3 regions of the Rhizobium sp. BK619 genome follow, and region 1 is predicted to be linked to each of the others. Evidence: riboswitches for the same ligand, from Rfam matches in the RefSeq annotation. Region 1 holds a riboswitch; each other region holds the start of a gene.
What was found. A riboswitch is a leader RNA that binds a small molecule or an ion and turns the genes downstream of it on or off. The one in region 1 is predicted to bind cobalamin.

Region 1 (4,208 bases):
CGGCGAGACGCTGGATCTGCTGTCGCCGTCCGCTGCCCGCGAGCGCGGAGCACTCGATGGCGACAAGGATGCACGCATTACTGTTCTGAACGACGAGGGCAAGAGCGTATCGGTGCTGCTCGTCAATGGTGTTGCGGTCGGCCTTATCGCCATGCGCGACGAGCCGCGCGAGGATGCCAAGACCGGGCTTTCCACGCTCAAGTCGGCCGGCGTCAATACAATGATGCTGACGGGCGACAACAAGCGGACGGCAGCAGCCGTTGCCGGCATGCTCGGCATCGACTGGCGCGGCGAGATGATGCCTGAGGATAAACAGCGGGTCGTCGGCGAATTGAAGGGCCAGGGCTTCATCGTCGCCAAGGTCGGCGATGGCATCAACGATGCGCCGGCGCTGGCCGCTGCCGATATCGGCATCGCCATGGGCGGCGGCACCGATGTGGCGCTGGAGACGGCGGATGCCGCCGTGCTGCATGGGCGCGTCGGCGACGTGGCGCGGATGATCGAACTGTCCAAACGGACGATGCGCAATATCCTGCAGAATATCAGCATCGCGCTGGGACTGAAGGCAGTGTTCCTGGTGACGACGATTGCCGGCATCACCGGGCTCTGGCCGGCGATTCTCGCCGATACCGGCGCCACCGTGCTGGTGACGATCAATGCGCTCAGGCTGCTTCGGATAAGGATGTAAACATCCGATACTGTCCTTGCGTCGCTGGTCATCTGAAGAGTGGCATAGACCACTGACAACGGGCGCCAGCCCCTCTTTCGTCATGCTCGGGCTTGTCCCGGGCATCTGCCTTCGGTCGATTGGCAGCAGATCCTCGGCACAAGGCCGAGGATGACGTGGAGGGAGGTTTGCCATCGAATTGAGAGCGGCTACAGGCCGGCGCTCTTCGTTCCGGCCTTCTCCACAGCCTCTTTTGCTTAAGCCTTCGTTATCCATGTTTTTCACTGGAACGCAGTGATTTCAAACCTGCCGTAACGCAACGCACAAACCATCCGTTGACGTGATTTTTGATTCGCGTACTATATCTAGTGTTCAAGGTTCCTTCGATTCGTGTCGGATCGCGGGCTAAGACGGGAATACGGTGCGTTTCGCCATGACGGCGCAACAAGGCCGGAGCTGCCCCCGCAACTGTGAGCGGCGAGCAACTGTCCGATTTCAGGTCACTGAGGCATGATGCCTCGGGAAGGCTGGGGCAGGGTGCTTCGACCCGCAAGCCAGGAGACCTGCCTTGAACTAGATGTCCACGGGCGGGGTGTCCGGAAGGTCGCGTGCATGACAGCGGAATGATCCGCGCCTGTTGCGCTGCCCCGAACGTCCGCATGAGCACTTCGGGGTTGAAGTCATGTCCAGAATATCAAGGCCGCCGCCCGCGCAAATCCCGAAAGGGAACGTCTCAGGCGTTTAAAGCGCCGACTTGCAGATCACTATCAAGCGTTGCCCCGGACGCCGCAAGGCGCCCGATCCCTGTCTTGCGTCCTGAATTCTTTGACATCACGAGGAACATGATGAGCGTTACCGTCTACAGCAAACCCGCCTGCGTCCAATGCACTGCCACCTATCGCGCCCTCGACCGGCTGGGCGTCGATTACGACATCGTCGATATCTCCGAGGATGCCGAAGCGCTCGATCGTGTCCGCAGCCTCGGCTACATGCAGGCGCCGGTCGTGATCGCCGGCGAGCGGCATTGGGCGGGTTTCCGCCCCGATATGATCAGCGCGCTCTCCTGACCGAGGAAAAAGGCGATGGGGCTGATCGTCTATTATTCCAGCCGATCCGAAAATACCCATCGCTTCGTTGCCAGGCTCGGACTGCGCGCGGCGCGCATTCCGGCGGGCAGTGCGGATGCGTTCCATATCCGCGAACCCTTCGTGCTTGTTGTGCCGACCTATAGCGGCGGCGACGGCCCAGGGATCATAAAGGGCGCCGTTCCCAAGCAGGTGATCCGTTTCTTGAACGATGCGGAGAACCGAGGACACATTCGTGGCGTGATTGCCGCGGGCAACAGCAATTTCGGCGAGACATACGGGCTCGCCGGCGACGTGATCTCGCAGAAATGCCGGGTGCCGTACCTCTACAGGTTCGAGCTCATCGGCACGGAGGAGGATGTCGCCAACGTCAAACACGGAATGGAACGATTTTGGACACGGGAACAACTCTGACGCGGGATGCGGGCGCAAAATCGCATAACAGTTTTGCTCATCCCGCCGGCGAACGCCCTTTGAAAGCGGCGGAAGCGCTCGATTATCACGCGCTGAACGCCATGCTGAACCTCTATGACGATGAGGGCAGGATCCAGCTCGACAAGGACCGCATGGCGGCGAAGCAGTATTTCCTGCAGCATGTGAACCAGAACACCGTGTTCTTTCACAATCTGAGGGAAAAGCTCGATTACCTCGTGACCGAGGGCTATTACGAGCAGGAGGTTCTCGACCAATATTCCTTCAATTTCGTCCGCGACCTGTTCGACCAGGCCTATGCCAGGAAATTCCGTTTTCCGACTTTCCTCGGCGCCTTCAAATATTACACCAGCTATACGCTGAAGACCTTCGACGGAAAGCGCTATCTCGAGCGCTACGAGGATCGCATCTGCATGGTCGCGCTCACTTTGGCGCGTGGCGACGAGGCCCTTGCCCGCGACATGGTCGACGAGATCATTTCCGGCCGTTTCCAGCCGGCGACGCCGACCTTCCTCAATGCCGGCAAGAAACAGCGCGGTGAACTGGTTTCCTGCTTCCTGCTGCGGGTCGAGGACAATATGGAATCGATCGGCCGGTCGATCAATTCGGCGCTGCAATTGTCGAAGCGCGGCGGCGGCGTGGCGCTGTCGCTGACGAACATCCGCGAGGCCGGCGCGCCGATCAAGCAGATCGAGAACCAGTCATCGGGCATCATCCCGGTGATGAAGCTGCTCGAAGACAGTTTCTCCTATGCCAACCAGCTCGGTGCCCGCCAGGGAGCGGGTGCTGTCTATCTCAACGCCCATCACCCTGACATCATGCGCTTCCTCGACACCAAGCGTGAGAATGCCGACGAGAAGATCCGCATCAAGACGCTGTCGCTCGGCGTCGTCGTGCCCGACATCAGCTTCGAACTCGCGAGGAACAACGAGGACATGTACCTGTTCTCGCCCTATGACGTCGAGCGCGTCTATGGTGTGCCCTTTACCGAGATTTCGGTGACGGAAAAATATCGGGAGATGGTGGCAGATGCCGGCATCTCCAAGAAGAAGATCAAGGCGCGGGAATTCTTCCAGGTGCTTGCCGAAATCCAGTTCGAAAGCGGTTATCCCTACATCATGTTCGAGGACACGGTGAACCGGGCGAACCCGATCGCCGGGCGTATTTCGATGAGCAATCTCTGCTCGGAGATCCTGCAGGCCAGTGAGGCGAGCGAATATAATGACGACCTCTCCTACAAGCATCTCGGCAAGGATATTTCCTGCAATCTCGGCTCGCTGAACATTGCGGCCGCCATGGATTCCGCCGATTTCGGTAAGACGATCGAGACCTCGATCCGGGCGCTGACGGCGGTTTCCGATATGAGCCATATTGCCTCGGTTCCGTCGATCGAGAAAGGCAATGACGAAAGCCACGCGATCGGCCTCGGCCAGATGAACCTGCACGGATACCTCGCCCGCGAACGTATCTTTTACGGTTCCGAAGAAGGCGTCGATTTCACCAATATCTATTTCTACACGGTGACCTATCACGCGATCCGCGCCTCGAATCTGCTGGCGCTCGAACGCGGCACCAGCTTCAAGGGGTTCGAGAACTCGAAATATGCCTCCGGCGAATATTTCGACAAATATACCGAGCAGGAATGGAAGCCGGCGACGGTGAAGGTGCGGGCGCTGTTCGATAACGCCGGCATCCTTGTTCCGACACAGGAAGATTGGGCAGCGCTGAAGACGGCTGTCATGGCCTCCGGTCTCTATAACCGGAATCTGCAGGCGGTGCCGCCGACCGGGTCGATCTCCTATATCAACCACTCGACCTCCTCGATCCATCCGATCGTCTCGAAGATCGAAATCCGCAAGGAAGGCAAGATCGGCCGCGTCTATTATCCGGCGCCGTTCATGACCAACGACAATCTCGATTATTATCAGGACGCCTACGAAATCGGTGCGGAGAAGATCATCGACACCTATGCGGCGGCGACCCAGCATGTCGACCAGGGTCTGTCGCTGACCTTGTTCTTCCGC
Region 2 (4,208 bases), on a different contig from region 1:
GTGCGCTCGACATAGGTATCGACCGACATCGGATGCTTGAGGCTCATCAGGCTGGCGAGCCGCAGCGAATGCGGCCCACCGCAGGCGCGATGGGCGGCCGCGATCGCCGCGAGCTCGCTGTCGGCGGCCGACAGGAACAGGATATCGCCCGGCGTCTGACCGAGATCGATTGCCTCTTCGCCGTCGCTGATCGTTCCCTGCTGGGCCAGAAGCAGATGCATGGGCTTACGCCAGCGCCTCGATTGCCGCCTTCACCGCACCCTGATCCATCTCATGCAGGCCGATGACGACGAGGCGCGTACCGCGCTTTTCCCCAGGCGCCCAGGCTCGATCGAAATAGTGGTCGATACGGCTGCCGACGGCCTGGAGCTGCAGGCGCATCGGCTTGCCCGAAACATCGACGAAGCCCTTGAGGCGCAGCACGTCATGGGCTGATATGATGCTCTTCAGCGCCTCGACGAAGCCGGCCGGATCGGCAACGGGGCCGAGCTCAACGACGAAGCTGTCGAATTCGTCATGATCGTGCGGCGTGCCGTCCTCATGCTCCAACTCGTGATGGGACTTGCGGTTGGCGATATCGTCCTCCGTGCCGATGCCGAGGCCGAGCAGAATGCCGGCCGGCACCTCGCCGTTTTTCGCCTCGATCATCACCGGCTTGCGCAGGGTGCGGGAGGCGACCTCGTCGCGCACCCGGCCGAGGCCGGCCACGTCGATCAGGTCGGTCTTGTTGAGCACGATGAGATCGGCGCAGGTGAGCTGGTCCTCGAACAGTTCCTCGATGGGGCTCTCGTGATCGAGCGATTGATCCTCGCTGCGCGCCGCCTCGACGGCATCGTGGTCGTCGGCGAACCGGCCGGCGGCGACAGCCGCGCTGTCGACGACCGTGATGACGCCGTCGACGGTCACCTGGGTGCGAATGTCAGGCCAGTTGAAGGCGGCGACCAGCGGCTGCGGCAGAGCGAGGCCCGAGGTTTCGATGACGATATGGTCGGGCCGCTGCTCACGCTCCAAGAGCTTTGTCATCGTCGGAATGAAATCGTCGGCGACGGTGCAGCAGATGCAGCCATTGGTCAGCTCGATGATATCGTCCTCGCTGCAGTTCTCCGCGCCGCAGCCCTTCAGCACCTCGCCGTCGACACCGAGATCGCCGAATTCATTGATGATCAGCGCGATCTTTTTACCGCCTGCATTGGTCAGCAGGTTGCGGATCATCGTCGTCTTGCCGGCGCCGAGAAAGCCGGTGATGACGGTTGCGGGAATCTTCTGCTGGTTCATGGACTTAACCCTTCATTTTCAGCGGCAGGCCTGCCGCGATAAAATAGACTTCGGCGGCCTTTGCCGCGATCATCTGGTGGAGCCGGCCGGCATGATCGCGAAAATCCCGCGCCATCCGATTGTCCGGTACGATGCCGAGGCCGACCTCGTTGGAAACGAAAACGAGCCGCGCCTTTGCCCGCGGCAAATAATCGGCGAGCGCCAAAAATTCCCCGGCCATGTCGCGCTCCGCCATCATCAGATTGGTGACCCAGAGCGTCAGGCAATCGATCAGCACGACGCGGTCCTCGCCGTCGATGGCGGCGAGCTTGCCGACGAGATCGAGCGGCTCCTCATGCGTCGTCCATGACGGGCCGCGATCGGCCCTGTGTTGGGCAATGCGCGCCTGCATCTCCTCGTCCCAGGCCCGCCCGGTCGCGAGATAGTGGCGGTTGAGGCCGCTTGAAACCACGAGGGATTCGGCAAAGCGGGATTTGCCGGAGCGTGCGCCGCCGAGGATGAAGACTGTAGTGATCGGGCCAACCGTCATGTGAGCGCCGCCCTTTGGCAGGATAGGGCCCGCCGTGCCGCCCCCCTCATCCGACCCTTCGGGCCACCTTCTCCCCGCTGGGGAGAAGAGGGAGCAAGCTTTTGTCTTTGACCGTCTCTCTGATCGCAGTGGCAGGAGAGGGACCGAGGCGTCGCCACGTACCTCTTCTCCCCATCGGGGAGAAGGTGGCGGCAGCCGGATGAGGGGGTGAGCGACGATAGAAGCGAATGCGCATAGCGCAAGCGAAGGACAATAAATTGCGAGCCGTATGGCCCCCTCGTCCAACCCGTTGCGCCATTGACCGCACCAAGCCATGCCGAATTCAATCGTTCAGCCAAAACAACCTCCGTGCTGGCAGCGGGTCTCTTGCCCAGGGTTGGGCTTTTCGCCCGGCACGAATGGCAGGTCTCCTGGCTCGCGGTTGTCGGCCGCGATCGGGGCGGACCGGAAACCGGTCGCCCCTGATCGTGCCAGCGGATCTGCCTCGCCTTCCCGGCTGCATCGGTGAAAAGGTGGACGATTCGTAGAAATGGAGGCGTCCGACCCCGGTTGATCACCATGCATGTCCAGTGGCTTTTCCGGCATGTCGCCCGTCCCGCCTGCCTGCACGATTGCAAGCTGCCAGCCGGAAGAGCTCGATGCCGGATGGAAGACCCTCACCGCTCTACAGTCGCGGGGTCGGCTGTGATGAAGGCGCCCGGTGTGGGTCCGCCCCGTCACATTCCCTTTTCATCCGGAAGGCGTAACGCCGATCCGGAACCATCCGTTAGTATCCGAGGATGGTCAGATGACCATCCGTTGAGGGATGGTTAGGCAAGCTCAAGAGTGAAGTCAACCGGCCTTGGCGGTCGGCCATCGGCGGCAAGGCAGGCACGCTCACTGAAACACGACTTACTCGACCAGGAATATCGTCATTTATCAGAGGCTTACGTCATAAATATTTGACCTACGCGCCGGCTTTTCGCCGCAATTGCACTGCAAGCGGACTGCGCCATCGCCCTTGACCGGGCCTCTTCCTGCCTAGTTGTCTTGCCATGCTTATGAAATTGGATCGGCGCCGGTTCCGAGCGCTGTGTGTTTTCTTCGATCCGGGGCGGCTGCGGGCGCTGACCCGCCGTAGCGAAGTCGGGCTGTCTCTGGCGGGCGCTGCCGTCGGCATTGCTTCCGGTCTTGCCGTGACCGGCATGAGCTTCGTCTCCAATGAACTGCATCAGCTGATCTTCGGTATCGCCGACAGCGAAAGGCTGAGCTCGTCGGTGATCGACGACAAGCTGCTGCTGCTCACCGCCCCGGTCATCGGCGGCATCCTGCTCGGCCTGTTGCTCTTCATTTTGGCCAAACGCCGCAAGAAGCCGATGGTCGACCCGATCGAGGCCAATGCGCTGCATGGCGGCCGCCTGTCCTTGACCGACAGCATCATCGTCGCCGTGCAGAACCTGATCTCCAACGGTTTCGGCGCCTCGGTCGGCCTGGAGGCCGGCTATACCCAACTTGCCGCCGGCCTCGCCTCGAAACTCGGCCTGAAGCTGCAGCTTCGCCGTTCGGATCTTCGCGTCCTCGTCGGCTGCGGCGCAGCCGGCGCCATCGCCGCCGCCTTCAACGCGCCGCTGACCGGCGCCTTCTATGCCTTCGAACTGATCATCGGCACCTATACGATCGTCTCGCTGACCCCTGTGGTCGTCTCGGCCCTCGTTTCCACCCTGATCGCAAGGCTGCTCACCCATGGCGATTTCACCATCGATATCGGCGGCTTCGGTGCGGTCGTGCCGGCCGACTATATCCCGGCGCTGCTGCTCGGCGCGGTCTCGGCCGGCGTCGGCATCCTGATCATGCAGGGCGTCGCCTTCGTCGAGGAACTGGCCCGCAAGAGCGCGATCGCCCCGCCCTTCCGCCCGGCGCTCGGCGGCATCATCGTCGGGCTGCTGGCGATGATCTCGCCGCAGGTGCTTTCGGCCGGCCACGGTGCATTGCATCTGAACCTTTCCCGCGACGTCGCCATCCCGGCGCTGATCGGCCTCTTCCTGTTGAAATCCTTGGCTTCGGCGATCTCGATCGGCTCGGGCTTCAGGGGCGGCCTGTTCTTCGCCTCACTGTTCATGGGCGCCCTGCTCGGCAAGCTCTTTGCCTATTGCGGTCCCTATTTTGCCGATGCGACGCTGACGCCCGTCATTTATGCCGTGGTCGGCATGAGTTCGCTTGCCGTCGCCGTCATCGGCGGGCCGCTGACGATGACGTTCCTGGCACTCGAAATCACCGGCGACTTCCCGATCACAGCGCTGGTGCTTGCCGCCGTCATCACCTCCTCGCTCGTCGTGCGCTCGACCTTCGGATACTCCTTCGCCACATGGCGCTTCCATCTGCGCGGCGAAAGCATCCGCAGCGCCCATGACGTCGGCTGGATCCG
Region 3 (4,208 bases), on a different contig from region 1:
GTCGTTTCGGACCCGGTAACGAAACGCTGCGCCATCATTGATCCGGTGCTCGATTTCGACGAGATGTCGGGTGCGACGGGAACGACCAATGCCGACGCCATCCTCGCGCATATCGACAGCGAAGGGTTGACGGTCGAGTGGATCCTCGACACGCATCCACATGCCGATCATTTCTCCGCCGCGCACTACCTCAAAGGAAAGACCGGCGCGCCGACGGCGATCGGCGCCCATGTCACCGAGGTCCAGCTGCTCTGGAAGGAGATCTACAACTGGCCGGCACTCGAAACCGACGGCTCGCAATGGGACCGGCTGTTTGCCGAGGGCGACACTTTCGAGATCGGCGGGCTTAAAGCCCGTGTGATGTTCTCGCCCGGCCATACGCTTGCCTCGGTAACCTATGTGATCGGTGACGCCGCCTTCGTGCACGACACCGTATTTACGCCGGATTCCGGCACGGCGCGCACGGATTTTCCCGGCGGCAGCGCCAGCGCCCTCTGGCACTCGATCCAGGCCATCCTGTCGCTGCCCGAGGAGACCCGGCTCTTTTCCGGCCACGACTATCAGCCTGGCGGTCGCCATCCCCGCTGGGAAAGCACGGTGACCGCCCAGAAGGGCGCCAATCCGCATATATCGGGCATCGATGAGGCCGGCTTTGTGGCGCTGCGCCAGGCGCGAGACCGTACGCTGCCGAAACCGAAGCTGATGCTGCACGCGCTGCAGGTGAATATTCGGGGAGGCAGATTGCCGGAGCCGGAGGGAAATGGGCGGCGGTATCTGAAGATCCCGCTGGATGCGTTGTAGGAACGCAGGGAGCAGCGCTGCGGCACGTGCTTCGAGGCTTCGCCCTCCCGGGCTGCGCACCTCAGCATGAGGGACGTTGGCGGATGCCGCGCCCTCATGGCCAGCTTTGAGGGATGCAGCGGCGGCGCCCAAGAGAGCCTCATCCTGAGGTGTGTAGGCCATTGGCCGAAGCCTCGAAGGACGAGGCGGGTGCTCCATTTGCAGAGCTGGATGCGTCTGTAGCAAGGAGCAGCGTTGCGGCGTGCTTCGAGGCTTCGCCCTCTCGGGCTGCGCACCTCAGCATGAGGGACGTTGGCGGATGCCGCGCCCCGGAACGGGAGAAAGCGGCGCCAACGCTGAAGAGAGCCTTATCCTGAGGAGGCGAGGATGCTGGCATCACGCCGGCCACCAGCCCTCCCACGTTCCATCTCCATTTTTCACCCACCCAAACTCAATCCTCCGCAATAATCATTGACGTCGCGCGGGCCGGCAACGTAACTGGGGGCGACGGTTCCCTGAAGATGACTCCAAGGGGATTAATAGGGAACACGGTGAGGACGACCCAGTAGGGACCGAGACCGTGGCTGCCCCCGCAACTGTATGCGGATTGTCGATCATCTCAGAAGTGGCCAGCGACTGGCCATCTCTGAAGGGCTGATAGCCTCGCCACTGCGATATATCGCGGGAAGGCGGATGAAAGACGGATATCCGCAAGCCAGGAGACCTGCCGTCAATCACGATCCAATCAACCGGGCGGGGATGCCCGGATAAGGAACAGACATGATTGACCTTCTGAACCTTCGCCGAATTCCGGCATGCATCCGTCTCGATTGGGCCTCCTGCGGCTAGCGCGCGCGTCAGCGTGTCTTCGGCCGCGCGTGCGGCATAACCGTGCTTTTTCCCTTCAATCGAGGTTTCCATGCGCCAGATTCTCGCAACCATGACATTTGCCTTCGGGCTGATCGGCCTTGCGGCACCGAGCCTTGCCGCCACCCATTATCCTTTGACCATCACCAATTGCGGTGAGCAGGTGACTTTCCAGAAAGCGCCGTCGAAGATCGTTTCGATCGGCCAGGGCATGACCGAAATTCTTTTCTCGCTCGGCCTTGCCGACAAGATCGCCGGCACGGCCGTCTGGGTCGGTCCCGTCCTGCCGCAATATGCCGGGGCCAACAGCAAGATAAAGCGTCTCGCCGACAATGATCCGAGCTTCGAATCCGTCGTCGGACAGGAGCCCGACCTGGTGGCGGCCGAGTTCGAATGGCATGTCGGCGCACAGGGCTCCGTCGGCAAGCGGGAGCAGTTCCAGGATCTCGGGATCAATACCTATCTCGCGCCGGCCGATTGCGTCGCCAAGGTCAACACCGATGGCGGCGACGGTGTGCGCAAGGAGCTGTTCACGATGGAGCTGGTCTACCGTGAGATCGCCGAGCTCTCGGAGATCTTCGACGTGAAGGAGCGCGGCGATGCGCTGATTTCCAAGTTGAAGAAGCGCGAGGCGGATGCCGTCGCATCGATATCCGGCGCATCGGGCAAGAACCTGCCTATCGTCTTCTGGTTCTCCAGCAAGGAAGTCAACGGCGATGCCTTCATCGCCGGCAAGAACAGCGCGCCTGCCTATATCCTGAAGGCGATCGGCGCCAGGAATGTCGTCACGACCGAAGAGGAATGGCCGCTGGTCGGCTGGGAAACCATCGCCCAGGCGAACCCGGCCGTCATCGTGCTCGCCACCATGGACCGGCGCCGCTACGCCGCCGACGATCCGAAGGTCAAGATCGATTTTCTCGAGAACGACCCCGTGACCAAGGAACTCGATGCCGTCAGGAACAAGCACTTCGTGATGATGGACGCGCAATCGATGAACCCGACGATCCGCACGATCGACGGCATCGAGACCTTGGCGAACGGCATCAAATCCTTCGGCCTGTCGCAGTGAAGGCAGTGTCGGTCAGGCAACAAGGATGGTGGGCGCTTGCCGCGCTCACCATTTCAGCCCTTCTCCTTCTCGGACTGATGATCAGCCTTGCCGTTTCGATCGGCGAGATCGCGATCCCGCTGGCGACGACGGCGGAGGCGGTCTCCAACCGGCTGTTCGGCACGCAGTTCGAGCTCAGCCGCATCCACCAGGGCATCGTCTGGGATTATCGCTTGAGCCGGGCGCTGGTTGCAGCCAGCGCCGGCGCGTCGCTCTCGCTCTGCGGCGCCGTGCTGCAGGCGCTGCTGCGCAATCCACTGGCCGAACCCTATGTACTCGGCATCTCCGCCGGCGCCTCGACCGGAGCCGTCTGCGTGATGATCCTCGGCCTCGGCTACGGTGTTTTCGGCCTGTCCGGCGGCGCCTTTATCGGCGCGGTCATCGCCTTTCTGCTGGTCGGCTTCCTGGCGACGGGTGTGGGGGGAACCGGCGAGCGCATCATCCTGTGCGGCGTCGCCGGCTCGCAGCTCTTCAATGCGCTGACCTCCTACATCGTGACGACATCGGCGAATGCCGAGCAGGCGCGCGGCATCCTGTTCTGGCTTCTGGGGTCGCTCAGCGGTGTGCGCTGGCCGGATGTCTATCTCTCGGTGCCGATCGCGCTCACAGGTTTCGTCATCTGCATGGCCCATGTCAGGGCGCTCGACGCCTTCGCCTTCGGCACGGATGCAGCCGCCTCGCTCGGCATTGCCGTGCGCCGCGTCCAGATCCTGCTGTTCGGCCTGACGGCGGCGATGACGGCAAGCGTCGTCAGCGTGGTGGGCTCGATCGGCTTCGTCGGCCTGGTCATTCCGCATGCCGCCCGCTTCCTCGTCGGGCCGGGCCATCGGCGGCTGCTGCCGGCAACGGCGCTCGGCGGCGCGATCTACATGGTCGGCGCCGATATCGTCTCGCGCATCATCATCCCGCAGCAGGTCTTGCCGATCGGCGTCGTCACGGCGCTCTTCGGCGCACCGGCCTTCGCCGTCATCCTCTATCGCGTGCGGAGGAGCGCATGAGCATTACCATCGACGCGGTGAGTTTCGCCGCCGGCGATACGGTCATCGTCAACGGCGTCAGCCTGACGGTGACAAAGGGCAAGGTTCTCGGTCTGCTCGGGCCGAATGGGTCCGGCAAATCGAGCCTGCTGAGGCTGATCTGCCGGCTGCGCAAGGTCCGCAGCGGCGTCATCCGGCTGGGCGACGACGATATCGCTTCGCTGTCGCGCGCAGCCCTTGCCCGACGCATCGCTTTCGTCGAGCAGCAGTCGACGACCGATACGCAGCTGACCGTGCGCGACGTGGTGCGGCTCGGCCGCACGCCGCATCGCGGGTTGCTTGCGCCCTTCGGCGCGGAGGACGATGCCGCCGTCGAGGAAGCGCTGGTGCGAGTCGACATGCAGGCGAGGGCGGGCCAGCTCTGGCAGACGCTGTCGGGCGGCGAGCGCCAGCGTGTCCATATTGCGCGATCGCTG

Region 2: it holds a riboswitch for cobalamin, as region 1 does, so the genes downstream of both, cobU (bifunctional adenosylcobinamide kinase/adenosylcobinamide-phosphate guanylyltransferase) here and nrdH (glutaredoxin-like protein NrdH) in region 1, are expected to answer to the same signal.
Region 3: it holds a riboswitch for cobalamin, as region 1 does, so the genes downstream of both, FHX14_RS24545 (ABC transporter substrate-binding protein) here and nrdH (glutaredoxin-like protein NrdH) in region 1, are expected to answer to the same signal.

Annotation. Positions count from the first base shown of each region.
Region 1 is NZ_JACIBH010000025.1:6,547-10,754, reverse strand. It holds gene FHX14_RS32040 (heavy metal translocating P-type ATPase) at 1-688, shown strand, start outside; cobalamin riboswitch at 1,026-1,253, shown strand; gene nrdH (glutaredoxin-like protein NrdH) at 1,513-1,734, shown strand; gene nrdI (class Ib ribonucleoside-diphosphate reductase assembly flavoprotein NrdI) at 1,750-2,166, shown strand; gene nrdE (class 1b ribonucleoside-diphosphate reductase subunit alpha) at 2,145-4,208, shown strand, end outside.
Region 2 is NZ_JACIBH010000005.1:352,292-356,499, forward strand. It holds gene cobN (cobaltochelatase subunit CobN) at 1-221, opposite strand, end outside; gene cobW (cobalamin biosynthesis protein CobW) at 226-1,275, opposite strand; gene cobU (bifunctional adenosylcobinamide kinase/adenosylcobinamide-phosphate guanylyltransferase) at 1,280-1,804, opposite strand; cobalamin riboswitch at 2,187-2,583, opposite strand; gene FHX14_RS12035 (chloride channel protein) at 2,839-4,208, shown strand, end outside.
Region 3 is NZ_JACIBH010000013.1:178,476-182,683, forward strand. It holds gene blh (bifunctional sulfur transferase/dioxygenase Blh) at 1-801, shown strand, start outside; cobalamin riboswitch at 1,272-1,527, shown strand; gene FHX14_RS24545 (ABC transporter substrate-binding protein) at 1,700-2,716, shown strand; gene FHX14_RS24550 (iron ABC transporter permease) at 2,713-3,753, shown strand; gene FHX14_RS24555 (ABC transporter ATP-binding protein) at 3,750-4,208, shown strand, end outside.